Desulfitobacterium hafniense DCB-2: one gene and its partner. The protein of the gene in region 1 interacts with the protein of each later gene in a pairwise test. Links are inferred from orthologs where the notes say so. Each region holds a gene or a part of one and is shown on either strand. Other genes may lie near its edges.

The links.
Region 2: the proteins of pcrA (region 1) and lpdA interact in binary tests that used the Escherichia coli proteins (3 or more experiments, as listed by UniProt). The link is inferred for Desulfitobacterium hafniense DCB-2 from one-to-one orthologs.

Annotation. Positions count from the first base shown.
Region 1 is NC_011830.1:1,606,704-1,615,043, forward strand. The notes cover bases 3,321-6,348. They hold pcrA (DNA helicase PcrA), read left to right. Parts: upstream 3,321-3,714; coding sequence 3,715-5,982; downstream 5,983-6,348. Other genes in these bases: DHAF_RS07550 (rhodanese-like domain-containing protein), read left to right, coding at 3,321-3,477; DHAF_RS07560 (putative manganese-dependent inorganic diphosphatase), read left to right, coding at 6,056-6,348. Outside these bases: respiratory selenite reductase catalytic subunit SrrA, read left to right, coding at 1-137; DHAF_RS07535 (4Fe-4S dicluster domain-containing protein), read left to right, coding at 137-685; nrfD (NrfD/PsrC family molybdoenzyme membrane anchor subunit), read left to right, coding at 698-1,846; DHAF_RS07545 (TorD/DmsD family molecular chaperone), read left to right, coding at 1,867-2,535; more of DHAF_RS07550, read left to right, coding at 2,581-3,320; more of DHAF_RS07560, read left to right, coding at 6,349-7,690; DHAF_RS26665 (hypothetical protein), read right to left, coding at 7,729-7,974; DHAF_RS07565 (hypothetical protein), read right to left, coding at 7,875-8,159. UniProt on the Escherichia coli protein: A helicase with DNA-dependent ATPase activity. Unwinds DNA duplexes with 3'-5' polarity. Translocates on single-stranded DNA with 3'-5' polarity. Initiates unwinding more efficiently from a nicked substrate than double-stranded DNA.
Region 2 is NC_011830.1:4,322,360-4,329,231, forward strand. The notes cover bases 1,119-4,055. They hold lpdA (dihydrolipoyl dehydrogenase), read right to left. Parts: upstream 3,312-4,055; coding sequence 1,926-3,311; downstream 1,119-1,925. Other genes in these bases: DHAF_RS20320 (NCS2 family permease), read right to left, coding at 1,119-1,746; DHAF_RS20330 (methyl-accepting chemotaxis protein), read right to left, coding at 3,326-4,055. Outside these bases: more of DHAF_RS20320, read right to left, coding at 334-1,118; more of DHAF_RS20330, read right to left, coding at 4,056-4,615; DHAF_RS20335 (DUF1858 domain-containing protein), read right to left, coding at 4,834-5,031; DHAF_RS20340 (glycoside hydrolase family 2 protein), read right to left, coding at 5,309-6,872. UniProt on the Escherichia coli protein: Lipoamide dehydrogenase is a component of the glycine cleavage system as well as of the alpha-ketoacid dehydrogenase complexes.

The DNA.
Region 1 (8,340 bases):
CCTTTTCTGAAAAACTGGAACTTGGCTATGGCCAGGGTGTGAATTACAACGATTTTATTCCTGCCCGTATCGATAAGAAGACCGGTCATGTGATGGGACAGGAATGCATCGTGACCATTACAAAGGGGGGGAAATGATGGCTGACTATGTAATGTTCATTGACCCCAACCGCTGCACAGGCTGCAATGCCTGCCGAATCGCCTGCCAGACCCAGTGGGGGTTAGCGCCAACTCTGAAGTTTAACAGCCTCATCGAACAGGAGACAGGGAAATATCCCAAGGTGCAGCGGCTGATTACCCCCGTTCAATGTCAGCATTGTGACGACGCTCCTTGTCAAAAGGTTTGCCCAACGGGGGCGACTTACAAGCGGGAAGATGGAATTGTTTTAATTGACGCCCAGAAGTGCATTGGTTGTAAATATTGTATGGTAGCCTGCCCCTATAATGCCCGGGTCATCAATGAGCACGGAGTGCCGGAGAAATGCCGCTTCTGTGCCGAGTATGTGGTCAATGGGGAAACACCAGCCTGCGTATCCACTTGTATGAACGATGTGCGCGTTTTTGGCGACCTGGACGACCCCGGCAGCCCTCTTCATGAACTGCTCAAGAACCAAGACCTTATCCAACTCCGGGCTGATCTCCAGACCAAGCCGAGAATCTACTATGCCAAGAGTAAACGTATTTAAGGAGGTGAGCCCATGGAAAAAAGAAAGTATCGGCGAAGTATTTGGACCTATGTGTCTCTTCTTTTGTTGGCCTTTGCCGTGGCGGGAGCCATCAATAAGTACCTGATCAGCGGGGAACATGCCTTTGGCGTCAGCCCGGACGTTCCCTGGGGAGCCTTGATTTCCGGCTATGTCTTCTTTGCCGTGGCCGCTACCGGGACAGGGCTGGTGGGTTCCTTAGGCCATGTCTTCCGCATCAGGAAATTCGAAGTTCTCTCCAAGCGCGCTCTGCTGGCCTCCATACTCCTGCTGCTTGCCGCTTTCATCGTGCTGGCCGTGGAGCTGTCCAATCCCTTTAAGATGGTATACCTCCTGCTTTCGCCTAATTTGTCCAGCCCAATCCTTTGGATGGGAGTCTTTTATGGGTTCTATCTGGTGCTGCTGTTCGGTGAGTTCTTTTTCACCATGAAAAACAATCACAAAGCCGCTACCGGAATTGCTTATGTGTCCTTGATCGTTAAATTATCCGCCATCATCAATTTAGGCAGAGTGTTTGGTTTCACTACCACCCGCAGCTTTTGGGACGGGTATTATTATCCGGCGTATATGGTGGTTTCGGCAGTGGTTTCCGGTGCTGCGGTGCTGACCATGATTCATTATCTATCCGGAAAAGAATCCCCGGGGTCCTTCTCACAAAACCCTCAGGGCAAAGACCTTGCCCGCACACTCAGTCAGATCTTAGCCGGTGGGTTGCTTGTCTTTGCGCTCTTCCAGGCCATCAAGGTAGGCACATCCCTGGGCAGCGGCAATCAGGCAGTGGCTCAGGCCGCTCAAGCCTTGATATCCGGTCCGATGGCAGTACCTTTCTGGCTGATGGAAGTCTTGGTAGGAATTGTGGCTCCCTTGCTGATTCTCTATCGATCTAAATTCTCATCACCGGGGCTATCCTTCTGGGCCGGAATCCTGACCATGCTTGGCCTGCTCTTTTCCAGACTGGACTTTGTCTACGCCGGCCAAGTGGTGCCCTTGCAATTGACCGACGCGGCGGCCAAGGCTGTGCATGTGTTCAATGCTTATGCACCGACCTGGAGTGAATGGTCTCTGATTATAGGGGCTGTAGGCTTGATTATCCTGGTGTTCGATTATGCCGAAAGCAAACTTTCTCTGGATTCTCATCATTAAACGAAAATGAAGGTGTAACTATGAATAACACCTGTGCCTCCCGGCAGGCCTTACAGAATTTGCTGCAGCTTTTGGCAGAGTTTTTCACTTTCCCTGATGAGGAGTTCTGTGCAGCGGTCCGCAAGGGGCTTGTCGATCTGCAGGTAAAAGAACTAAGTCAAGGAGCAGGGCTGCCCAGAGAAAGCGAATTTAAGCAGGATGCCCTGACCTATGAGGAGTGGGTGACTGCCTATAATCACTGCTTCTTAGGAGTCCAGAAGCCCTTTGCCCCGCCCATTGAATCGATCTACAAGCCCTGGACCGGGGATGAAAGCTTTCAAGTGTCCTTTAAAGCTCAAAAAGGGTACCTGATGGGGGATTCCGCACACCATGTTCAGCATATTCTTAAATCCTTTGGCCTGGAAATCCCGCCTGAATACACGATGATGCCGGACCACCTGATCATTCTTTTGGAATTGCTGGCCTTTTTGGTGGGGGGCGGTTTTGAAAAAGAGGCTAAGCAGTTTTGCCGGGACCATTTCGACTGGCTGCCGGATCTGCAAAAGGCTATTGAAGCTCTTCCCGTCAATGGACGCCTTTTCATGGCGGCTCTTGCTGAATTAGAAGGCCTTCTCCAAGCTTTCCTGAATCAGGATCAGAAGCATGGACCTTTGCAGGAAATGATTGAACCGGCCAGGTTTCTGAATTAAATTGGCTCATTACGAGTCAGTTTAAATAAAAAAGGGGGAAAAAGAATGTTAAAACATCTAAAACAATCAAAAGCCTTAACACTGGTCATCTCTCTGCTGCTTGTTCTCAGTCTCGTTACCGGCTGCGGCTCTGCACCCGCATCCACCACGCCTGCCCAACCGCCGGCAAGTCAGGAACCTGCTAAACCGGAAACCCCGGCGCAGCCTGAACAACCGGCGGCAACTGCTCCTACCGTAGAGTCCAACACCTTAGGCTGGGATGATTGGTCAGCCAAAATGAAAGGGACCATTAACAAGGATTACTACATCGTCGACTTAAGAACTCCTGATGAAATCAAGCTGGAAAAAGCCCTGGAAGGCTCCATCAACATCGATGCCAATGCCACCCTTGGCACCGGCAATACCGATGTTATCGACGAAAAACTGCAAGGTGTAGCTAAAGACGCCGTCGTCCTCGTTCATTGCAAATCCGGGGGCAGAGCGAAAAAGAATCTTCAAGCTTTCTTAGACAAAGGCTATGTCAATGCTTTTGCCCTTGACGGCTGGACTGCTTTTGATGCCAAAGGCTATTTTGGCGCCACGAAAATTACTGCCAGCTCCGAGCAGCTTAAGCCGGATGCCTGGGTAGCAAAAATGCAAGGAACGATTGGTAAAGAATATTATGTCCTCGATGCCCGTGACAAGAGTGAATATGATGCCGGACATATTGAAGGCGCTTTGAATTTCGGTGTCAGAGATCAATTCACTGTGGATCATGCCGCCACCATCGCCAAAGTGAAGGAAGCCATTCCCAACAAAGATGCTTTAGTCCTGGTTCATTGCGCGGTAGGCGCCCGTGCGAAAGTAGCTCAGGCTCATCTGAAGGCTGAAGGCTATACTAATGTAATAACCCTGGACAATAAGATTACCATTGATGCCAGCGGCAACTATAAGTTTGAATAAATAACCTAAGTAAAAATTATCATGGTAATAATTATGATTTTGCCAGCGTTGCTCATGGGGATATCATTTTTATCATCCCTCTGGACGATGACGATGTAACATTTATGGCTTAAACAGGCCGCCGTTCAACTACGGCGGCCTGTTTCATGTTAAGCTGAAAGGAAATCTCCAGGAAAGTCTTAAATAAGCTCCCCATCCTATGATATAATAATAAGTCGAATAGTGAGGTGGAGTGAGATGTATCGTTTAGAGGATTTGAACCCGGTTCAGCGCCAAGCGGTAGAGCATCGGGAAGGTCCCCTATTAATATTAGCAGGGGCAGGCTCCGGGAAAACACGGGTTTTAACTTACCGTATCGCCCATTTAATCGCCCAAGGCGTTGAGCCCTGGCACATTCTGGCCATTACCTTTACCAATAAAGCAGCCCAGGAAATGCGTGACCGGGTCTACAGCCTGGTAGGCAGTGAAGGGAGAGGGCTTTGGGTAGCAACCTTTCACTCTGCTTGTGTGCGGATTTTAAGAAGCGAGATCGGCTATTTGCCCGGATATTCGCGGAGTTTTGTCATTTATGACAGTGGGGATCAGCTGGCATTGATCAAATCCTGCATGAAAGAACTGAACCTGGATGAGAAGAAATTTGCACCCCGGGCTATCGAAGCGGTGATCAGTGATGCCAAGAATAAGCTGCTGACACCGGAGGATTTTTCCCGCCGGGCCAAGGATTATTTTGAGCAAAAGGCAGAACGGGTCTACGAACTGTATCTAAAGAAGCTCCTGGCCAATAATGCTCTGGATTTCGATGACATCATCATGCTGACGGTCCGGCTGTTCCGGGAGAACCCTGAAGTATTGTCCCAGTATCAGGATAAATTCCGCTACATTCTTGTGGATGAGTATCAGGATACCAACCATGCCCAATACGCTTTGGTCAATCTTCTGGCTAAGAAATACCGCAACCTCTGTGTGGTGGGGGATGACGACCAATCCATCTATATGTTTCGCGGGGCCGATGTGCAGAATATCCTGGATTTTGAACGGGATTATCCCGAAGCCAAAACCTTGAAGCTGGAGCAGAATTACCGTTCAACCAAATCTATTCTCCAGGCCGCCAATTCAGTGGTTCAGAACAATACGGAGAGAAAAGAAAAATCCCTATGGACGGAAAATGAGGACGGGCAGCCTATTGTCTATTACGTGGCAGACAATGAGCATGATGAAGCCCGTTATATGGGTGAGCGCATTCAACGCCTGCTCAATGTGGAAGGTCGCAAATTTAATGAGTTTGCCGTACTTTACCGCACCAATGCTCAATCCCGGGTTATTGAAGAACGCTTTATGAAGGAAGGAATCCCATATCGGATTTTTTCGGGACTTAAGTTCTACGAACGGATGGAAATCAAGGATATCCTGGCTTATCTGCGCATTCTTCATAACCCGGCGGATCAAGTGAGCTTTTCCCGGGTTTTGAATGTTCCCAAGCGGGGCTTGGGAGAGAGCACTTTAGAAAAGATTCTCGATTATGCCAATGAACAGGAGATGCCTGTTCTGGATGCGATCATGGAGGCCGACTATATACCTGAGCTGCAGTCACGGGCCAAGAAACCTTTGCTGGCTTTTGCCCACCTGATGCAAGAGCTCAGGGCCTTAGCCGCCGCGGAGAGCTCAGTAACCAAATTGGTTGAAGAAGTATTAAAACGGACCGGATATTGGGATAATCTGGTTAGTGATAAATCGCCGGAAGCGGAAGCCCGGCTGGAAAACCTGCGGGAGTTTTTATCCGTGACCGCTGAATATGACGAGAAAGCGGATAACTACGAAACCGCGGTGGTCCAGGAGGGGATTGAGGATGCCCTGGTTCCCGGACTGACAGGGTTTTTGGAGCAAGTGTCCTTAGTAGCTCAGATCGACTCTTTGGATCAGGCAGATGATGCTGTGGTGATGATGACCATCCACAGTGCCAAAGGGCTGGAATTCCCGGTGGTTTTCCTGGGCGGGATGGAGGAAGGAATCTTCCCCAGCAGCCGCTCCATGCTTGATCCGGTGCTTTTGGCGGAAGAGCGGAGACTTTGCTACGTGGCCATAACCCGTGCCCGGGAGCGTCTCTATCTGGCCTATGCCCAGCAGCGGATGCTTTACGGAAGAACTCAATACAACCGCCCTTCCGAGTTCTTTCAGGAAATTCCCACCCATGTCCTGGTGGACCGGGATCCTATTGATCCCCCGCCCACCCGGGCCCAGAAGGCCCATTCAGCTGCGGCAAGGCCGGCAGCGACGCCCTCGGGAGGCCCATCACCCTGGAGAACCGGGGAGAGAACTATTGGCAATCCCGTCCAGGATGCCCCCGGGGTGGACTATAAAGTGGGAGAAAAAGTGGAACATGCCAAATTTGGCAAAGGTGTGATTGTAGCTATCAAAGGCGAGGGGAGTTCGGCTGAACTTTCCGTGGTCTTTGGGGGCGAGATCAAGAAGCTTATGGCGGAATATGCCAGGCTTGTTAAGCTTTGATTGGGAATGCTTGGTTTGATTGAGAACCTTTAGTCTGATATATTCATGTCGTTATGGGAAAGGACAGAACAACGTGTCAAAAAAAATCCATGTCGTAGGTCATAGAAACCCGGATACCGATTCTATTTGCGCAGCCATTGCCTATGCCCGCTTAAAACAGCGCCTGGGCATGGACCATGTTATCCCTTACCGGGCCGGAAAAATCAACCGTGAGACGGAATTCGTCTTAAATGCTTTCGGAGTGGAAGCTCCGGAGCTCTTAAAGGATCTTCATCTTCGCGTCAAGGATATGCTCAATGGTCCTATTCCTGCGGTTAAACCAAGAACCTCTCTTCTGGAAGCCTGGAAGATTATGAAAGAGAGTAACCAAAAGACCCTGCCTGTGGTGGATCATACCGAGCAAATGATCGGGATGATCACGGTAGGTGATTTATCCGGTTCTTACATTGAGAGCATGGCGGATCATGAGTTGGAATCCCTGCATATTCCGGTGGAAAACGTGATCAGAACACTGAACGGACGCTTATTGGTAGGCAGTGCAGAGCAGGATCTTAAAGGGAATGTCTATGTGGGGGCCATGCGCCATGAGACTCTGGAAGCTTATGTAGGCAATGGCAATATTGTCCTGATGGGAGATCGGCAGACCGCCCAGGAAAGCGTTCTCCGCCAAGGGGTATCGGCCCTGATTCTTACGGGGGGTGCGACCTTAGCGCCGGAGCTGGAAGACTTAGCCCGTCAGCAGAATTGCGTGGTCATCTCTGTGCCCTATGATACTTTTACGGCGGCCCGGCTCCTGCCCATGACTGCCCCGGTGCAAAATGCCATGAAAACAGAGGGTATCGTCGCTTTTAATGAAGATGATCTGATCTCTGAAGTCAAAGAGAAGATGTTGGAAACCCGTTTCCGCAATTATCCTGTCCTGGATGAACAGGGCAAGGTCGTCGGCTTGATCAGCCGCTATCACCTTCTGAGCCTGAGCCGGAAACAAGTGATCCTCGTGGATCACAATGAATTTGGCCAAGCCGTCGTGGGCACGGATCAAGCCCAGATTCTTGAGGTGGTCGATCACCATCGGGTAGGCGGGATCCAAACCGGAGAGCCAATCCTCTTCCGCAATGAGCCTGTGGGCTCCACCTGCACCATCGTGGCCAAATGCTATCGGGATTGGGATGTTGTTCCGGAAAAAGCTATCGCAGGAATCATGCTGGGAGCTATTTTATCCGATACGGTTATTTTTAAATCTCCCACCTGCACCGAGATCGATAGAGAGAATGCCACTTACCTGGCCAGCATCGCCGGAGTAGATCCCAAGGAATTTGGGGTGCAAATGTTCAAGGCAGCTTCCAATCTTGGGGAGCGGCAAGTGGATGAGCTGATCGAAGAAGATCTCAAAGAATTTACTATGGGAGAGCTCCGGGTTGGCATCGGTCAATTCAGTGTCATGGGGCTGGAAGGTCTGGATCAATTGCGGGCCGAATTATCCCAAAGGCTGGAAGAGATTCGCGGCCAGCGGGCTATGAATTACCTGATGCTGATGGTGACCGACCTCTTGGAGGAAAACACGGAATTGTTCATCAGCGGCGCCAAGCCTGAGGAGATAGCCAAGGCTTTTGATAAACCCCTGGACAAGGAGAGCATTTTCCTTCCTGGGGTGCTGTCCCGGAAGAAGCAGGTGGTTCCCCCCTTGTCGAAATATTTCCTTCAATAAATAGCTCCCGGAGAATTGAGTTCCTTTAACGGGTTAGACTATAGATGGCGTTGTGAGGGTGACCCGCAGCGCCTCTCCTGTACAATACAAAGCTGAATGCCTGCTTTGAAAGGCATGAAAGCTAGGTCTCCAGGATTTTGCTTTACACCGGTCGCTCCATAAGCTGCGCGGACAAAACTAACGCTCAAGCTCTCCGCTCCGTCGGGTGCCCGCCCAAATCGCTCCTCGAAAGCACTGCTTTCGCACTTGTTCTCAGTGGGCGGTTGGAAACGTCCTGTTTCCAACCCGACTCCGCTGCGTGCTTTTCGCGAAGTTTTGTTTCCGCTTGCTTAAATTCGCTCCCTAGTGTAAAGCAAAATGCTTGGGCAGCTTTGCGGGTCTGAGTGAGCAGGGCTTTGTGGGGAAGATGGGGCAGGTTGTTGACCCGGGCCGCTTTTTCCGTCTTTACCGACGCCGCTTGAGGCGGCAAGGTCGGCTATCCTGGGAAAGGTTTAAGGGGTGGCTATAGAAAAGGCTCCAGAAAGGGTCCCAGAAAAGACTCCAGAAAAGACTCGCAAAAGTCTCAAAAGAAGTGCTAAAGTCCCGCAAGACGTAGCTTTAGGCACAAAAGGGAACGGATTTAGCGGAGGGGCGGTCGGGTGAACGAGGCT
Region 2 (6,872 bases), 2.7 Mb from region 1 along the record:
CTTCTTGCCTTAAGCGCTTTTTTTGCGAAAACCGAAAAATGGGAAGAAAGTCCTATTGAAGGAATCAAGGGAATCAAGGGGACAGGTCCCGTTTTTCAGCCTGAATCCCGCAGTAATTTTCCCTTATCCTATACAAAAATGCTAAAAACACCAGGGGCATGAGTTTCCGGCCTCAAGCCCTGGTGTCTCCACTTTTTGAGAAAACTCCCGGTCAAATTCCCAAGCGCTTGGGAATTTGACCGAAAAAAACGCCAAAAGACAGGTCCCATCATTCACTGCCTGGAAGGAATACTCCGGGCTAGTGAATAACGGGACCTGTCCCCTTGATTCAAATTAAATTCTGGCTAAAAGAATAAAGTTAAGAACAAAGAGCAGAGTAGCGATCCACAATACCGGGCTGATTTCTTTGGTCTCACCCTTGAAGACCTTGACGATGCAAAAGAAAATAAAGCCGGCGGCAATACCATAAGAGATGCTGTAGCAAAAAGCCATGAAGATACCGGCAAAGAAAGCAGGAATGGCTTCGCTTAAATCTCCCCATTTAATCTCCTTAAAGGAAGAAAGCATCATAATACCGACGATGATTAAAGCTGGAGCAGTAGCTACACCAGGAACCGCACTGACCACCGGGGCTAAGAAAGCACTGGCCGCGAAGAGAACGGCGACCACGATGCTGGTTAATCCGGTCCGTCCACCGGCTCCAATACCGGCTGCGCTTTCCACATAAGTGGTTGTGTTGGATGTCCCAAAGAGGGAACCTACCGAAGTAGCGATAGCATCGGCAAAGAGGGCCTTGTCCATTTTGGAGCTGAAGCCTTTGCTGGTTTCCATGGCTTTCAGATCGGCTTCGGAGAAAATTCCTGAACTGCGGCCGGTGCCGATAAAGGTACCAATAGTGTCAAAAACATCAGATAAACTGAAAGCAAAAATTGTGACCAGAACGAGAGGAATCTTAGCCGGATCACTGAAGAGGGAAACAAGTCCGGGATTTCCGAAGGCTGCCATAAACGTTTGCGGCAGTTCAGCAAGAGCACCGCTAAAGCTGATGGAGGAACCCATATGAGTAAGACCTAAAGGAATACCGACCAGAGTTGTCACAATAATACCAATCAAAATAGCGCCTTTAACATTGCGAATAAGCAAAATAACTGTAAGAACGAGGCCTAAAATAGCCAGAAGTACGGAAGGAGAATTTAAAGTAACAAGGGCCGGAACAGCACTGGAGCTTGCGATAACCGTTCCGCCTTCACCCAGTTGAACATAAGTTCCGGGGTCGGAGGTAAAGGAAAGCAAGCCGGCATTCTTAATACCGATATAAGCAATAAAAATACCAATACCGCCGCCAATAGCATTTTGCAGACTTAAAGGAATGGATGTAATAATTTTTTTCCGAATGCTTGTCACTGTGATTAAAATATTAATAAGACCGCATAAGAAAACCATGGCTAATGCTTCTTGCCAAGTAAAGCCAAGACCAAAGACAACTGTAAAAACAAAAAAAGCATTAAGCCCCATACCTGGCGCTTGGGCATAAGGTACATTAGCAACTAGACCCATGACTAATGTTCCGATAACCGCTGCGATAATCGTAGCCAGGAATACTGCACCCCAAGGCATACCCGCTTGAGAAAGCATAGCCGGATTGACCATGATGATGTAGGCCATTGCGAAAAATGTAGTGAGTCCGGCAACGAGCTCAGTGCGGACATTGGAGCCGTTTTCCTTAAGTTTGAAGAAATTTTCCACTCTGATTCCTCCTGTTTTATTGTTATCTTTGCCATTATTCGTCATAAACAGACTTGCAACGGCATTTAATGAATGTATTATACTTTACTTCCGAACATTAGTCTACAGTTTTTTTCTTTCGTTCGGATATTTTCTTGAATCAAGGGGACCTGTCCCCTTGATTCACCTTTGATTCACTACTAGGCCAAATGCAACGGTTTTGCCGAAATCCCATGAGCAGCCTCCATAATGGCCTCCGGCAAAGTGGGATGAGCGTGAATGATCTTAGCCAGATCTTCAGCCTTTATCTTTTTCTCCACGGCCAGCACACATTCCTGAATCAGGCTGCTGGCCTGAGGTCCCATGATACTGGCGCCTATTACAACTCCCTCTTCATCAGCCAACAGCTTCACCAATCCCATGATTTCCCCTAATGCTAAGGCTTTGCCATTGGCGCTGAAAGGGAACTTACTGACCTTATAGTTTTGGCCTGAAGCCTTTAAAGCCTGCTCAGTCTCACCGACAGCGGCAATCTCCGGGTAGGTAAAGATGGCACTGGGTATCGCCCTTCCCTCCATACTAACCTGCTGCCCCGCCATATGCTCAGCTGCCACCATCCCCTGCATGGAGGCTACATGGGCAAGCATCGCCCCACCCACTACATCCCCAAGAGCATACACCTTAGGGACCGAGGTTTGCATCTGAGAGTTGACTTTGATAGCTCCCCGGTCCAGCTCAAGTCCTAAGGCATCCCCATGGATGCCACTGAGACTCGGTCTTCTGCCCGTAGCCAAAAGCACCTGTTGGGCCGGTAATTCCTTCAAGCCCTTCCCATCCTCAACAATAACCACCAAACCCTCTTCCTTAGGTTTGATTTCCCTTACAAAAGCCTTCGTCAAAATCTCCAGCCCGCTTCTTTTCAGCAAAGGAGCTAAGCGTTTGGGTATCTCTTCATCGATATTGGGAAGAAGAGAAGGAAGCATTTCCACCACACTGACCTTGACGCCAAATTCGTGGTAAATGGACGCAAACTCCAAACCAATCACGCCACCGCCGATGACCACCAGGCTATCGGGAAGGGTTTCCTGTTCAAGAAGCTCTTCGCTGGTCACCACTCCCGGGAGGTCCACACCGGGTACAGGAATTTTGGTCGGGATGGATCCCGTGGCCAAAACCAAATTCTCCACATGAAGCTCAACCTTACCCGTTTCGGTCGTGACTTCAATCCGATTGGCCTCTTTTACCTCTCCCCACCCTTTTAGCACAGTAATCTTTTTCGCCTTCATGAGCTGCTCAATGCCGCTTACTAAGGTATTGACCACTTCCTTTTTCCTTGCGGCAATTTGCGGGTAATGAAGCAACGCGCCCCCAAGCTGAATGCCGAATTCTTCGGCATGCTTTATTTCCCGCCATAACTCCGCGCTTTTGACCAAGGTCTTGGTGGGAATGCATCCTTTGTTCAGACAGGTCCCCCCCAAACGCTCTTTCTCAACCAAAACGACGGATAAGCCAAGCTGGGCAGCGCGTAAGGCGCAGACATAGCCCCCGGGACCTCCGCCTAAGATGCCAACCTGATACTGTTCCATTTAGTTCTTCCTCCCTATACCTTAAAACCCGCGACCTGTTCTCTAAGTTCGATAGCCATACTTACCAAACTTTGCGCAGCCTCGGCAATATTCTGCATACTTGCCGCAACCTCAGCCGAAGCCTGCTCGATCTCCCTTGTGGACACTTCGGCTTCCGCCGCGATATATTCTACTTGCTGGGATTGATTGGTGACCCCTTCCATATGAGTTAAGATTTGCTCGCCGGAAGCGGCAATTTCCGAAATATCACTGGACACTTGTTTGGTGGACTTCACAATAATCTCCAAAGCCTGCCGGGCCGCCAAGGTCTGTTGTAAAGAATTCTCCACTTTCGAATCGGCCACTTTCATGGCGTCCACCGTGGCTGTAATGGTTTCCTGAATACCATTGGTGATCTCGGCTACCTCATCGGTAGAGACCGATACCCCTTCCGCTAACTTGCGAATCTCATCAGCTACTACCGCAAAACCCCGGCCATGCTCGCCGGCCCTGGCTGCTTCGATGGCAGCGTTGAGAGCCAAAAGATTGGTCTGACGCGCAATGGAAGCTATGGTCGCCGTAATCGAAACAATTTGCTGGGATTGCTCATCTAAATTCTTGATACGTTCGGAGGCCTCATCCACCGTGGTATTGGTATCCTGCATAGCCTGGACAATTCCCGATAGACCATTCAATCCCTTTTCAGCATTTCCTTGAGAAATGCCTGCTTCCTGGGCCACCGAACGGGCTCGCTCCGCAATAATCTGAATGGTATCCTGCAGGGCCCTGAAGGAATCCATGGCCCGGGAGATAACCGTTCTTTGCTGGGCCATCCCATTGGACATTCCCGCTATATGTTGGCTGACTTCTTCATTCTTAGCCGCTATCTCCTCCGAGTTTGCGGAAAGCTCATCAATGGACTCAACCCATTCATTGGCCATGATTCTGATCTTATGAATAATCTCCCGGAAGTTTTTTGTCATCGCATTAAACGCCTGGGTCACTGCTGCCATTTCCGCACTGGTAACCTGAATTTGCGTATTCAGCTCACCCTCCGCCACCTGCAATATCCCGATTTCCATCTGCTGAATAGGCTTTAAAAAACGATTATAATTCCGAAAAGAAGCCGCTACAGCAATCCCCAAACCCGCTATCAGATACCCCCCGCAAACCACCAACATTTCAAACTGAGGTAGTTTCAGAATAAATTGAATCACCGCGGCTATCACGACAACTGAAGGAATGACAACCTTCAAGGTCTGCCCGATATACTTGAAAAGGCTAACCTGCTTTAAATCCTCGGAGCCATTCATCACAAGGCTCATTGAGATACCCCCTCATAGATCTGGTGATTTTATCCCAGACTTTTCTTATTCTTTTGTCTAAATGATTCTCTTTGAATTTGCTTATTCCTTTTAAATTAACTAAAATTTCTGAATAATTCCAAGGTCTTCCCTCCGGCACGCCTACCTTCTTCCCTACAAAAAGAACCTATTCTGCACAACACAAAATAGGTTCTCCTTTTCCACCTATACTTATCTATTTAATTCGCTGCAATCACCTTGTTCAGCTTCTCTACCAGCTCATCCGGTTTCTTGCCATGGGTAAGTGCTGCTCCTTCAATGCTTTCCATCGTGGATGAAGGGCATCCTAAACAATGCATGCCTAATTCCAGAAAAGTCTGCACCGTCTGAGGATAGCTGCGTAAAACCTGACCTACTGTCATGTCCTTAGTGATCAAAGCCAAAACCTCCTAACTCCCTCTTACAATTCTCACTAAAATGGTCGGATTTATTATAACTTATTTTGCTTACTTGTTCAACTTTTTGGTGTCTTCGTGCCTTCATTCGTGCTGCGAGGCGTCAACGGAGGAAAAAGCGTTTGCTTGGGTTGCGTAGCTTTGCGCACAACGGACCTTCGGGCGTGATCTCCTGAAACCTTCCACCGGAAGGTTTCTTGATCGGAGACTCACGTACTCCATAGCTCCGGAGCTGGTCAACTCAGCTTTCGGCCCGCTTTCAGCCATCAAACAAGATCAGCCTCAGCCAATTGGACTGCTGAACCATATGGACGGCATAGAGGATGTCTTCCCAGCGGAAAGCAGCCACCACCGCCGCGATCAGGAGAATGATACCAGGCACCCACAGAAAAGCGGCATAACCACCGCCAATACGATGGACATCCCGAACCTTGAGAGGGAGGAAAAGAAAGTTAAAGCCCATATAGACCAAGAAAGGCACTGAGCGGGGTATCCCCCAGGCCTGCAAGGCCCACAACACACCCACCGTCCAATTCCAGAAGTACCTTCTTTCCAGCCAAGCCGCCAAGCCTTTGGTATCAGGAGCCCCAGGCAGATGCGGCGCCACCACGCCCACTTGCAGCAAACGCAATAAAGAAAACAAACTGCCCAAAATCACCCATATCAACCAGGGGGATTGCATCCTTATTCCTTCCCATAAGGGCCATTGATTGGGAACCCACTGCGCCCAGGGCACCTCCGTGTTAAAAAGAAGGGCCGTCAGTATACCGGCCAGGGTCATTTGCCGGGTAATCATGGCCAAGCCCTGCCAGAACCACGCCATGCGCAAAGCCCGTTTAGGCTTCTTATTCTGGAGCTCTTTGTACCGCCAGTTCACTGCCGCCAGATTTGACCAGGCTACGATGACCAAAAGAACCGCCCAGATCTTACTGACCCACTTTTCTGCAGGCCATAATCCCCCTCGGCTCCCTTGAGTCCCTTGAGGCTGCTGAATTTCTCCCCAAGGCCCGACCATTGATTCCCCATCGGTCAGATTTAAGCTGAAAGTGGGGACTGGCGCCGTTACAGATTGGACTTCCTGCTCATAGGCTTTTACCAGGGACTGGGAGTTGTATTCCAAACCGATTCCGGAAGTATAAGCCCATACCGAGGGGTGAAGACTGGCTATTTTCGTCCACTCCCCCCACACCCTGGGCTCAGGAAGACGTTGAGCCGGAACCATGGCACTGCCTGGCAGCTCTATCCACAGCCCGATCCCCGCCCGATCTGCTTCCATCAGCCAATACTCATCCGGCTGCTGGCCGAGAAAGTAGATAAGGTTATAACCTTGCTCCTTGCACTCCTTAAGCCAGGCGGCAATATCGCCTTGATTTCTCAGTTCAACCTCTTTTTCCGGAGACAGGGCCAGCCCTTGAATGGGTAATTCCTTCCCATTCAAAAGAAAGATCCCATCCTGATATGCCAAAGATGTAAGCCCTAAAGCAAAGGCAATATCGTCACGATCACCCCGCGAGTTGCTTACAGTCAAATACACTTGATAGAGATAAGGATCTTCCGGACTCCAAAGATGTCCGTCAGGAATCTGAAAAGCCAGGCTCACATTCTGCACAGAACTTTCATCGGAGTGAACTTGAGTTACGGCTTGAGCAATCTCCGCAGAGCCATCAGAAATTATCCCCTGAACAGTCCATGGTCCATATTCGGAAAACCCATGATGACTCAGCTGAAAATCAACTTGAACCCGGGCCATAGTATCTTCCCATGTCACCTGAGTGCGCGGGTTTTCAAGACTGGTCTCCATAACTGCTTGTAAAGCTATGCGC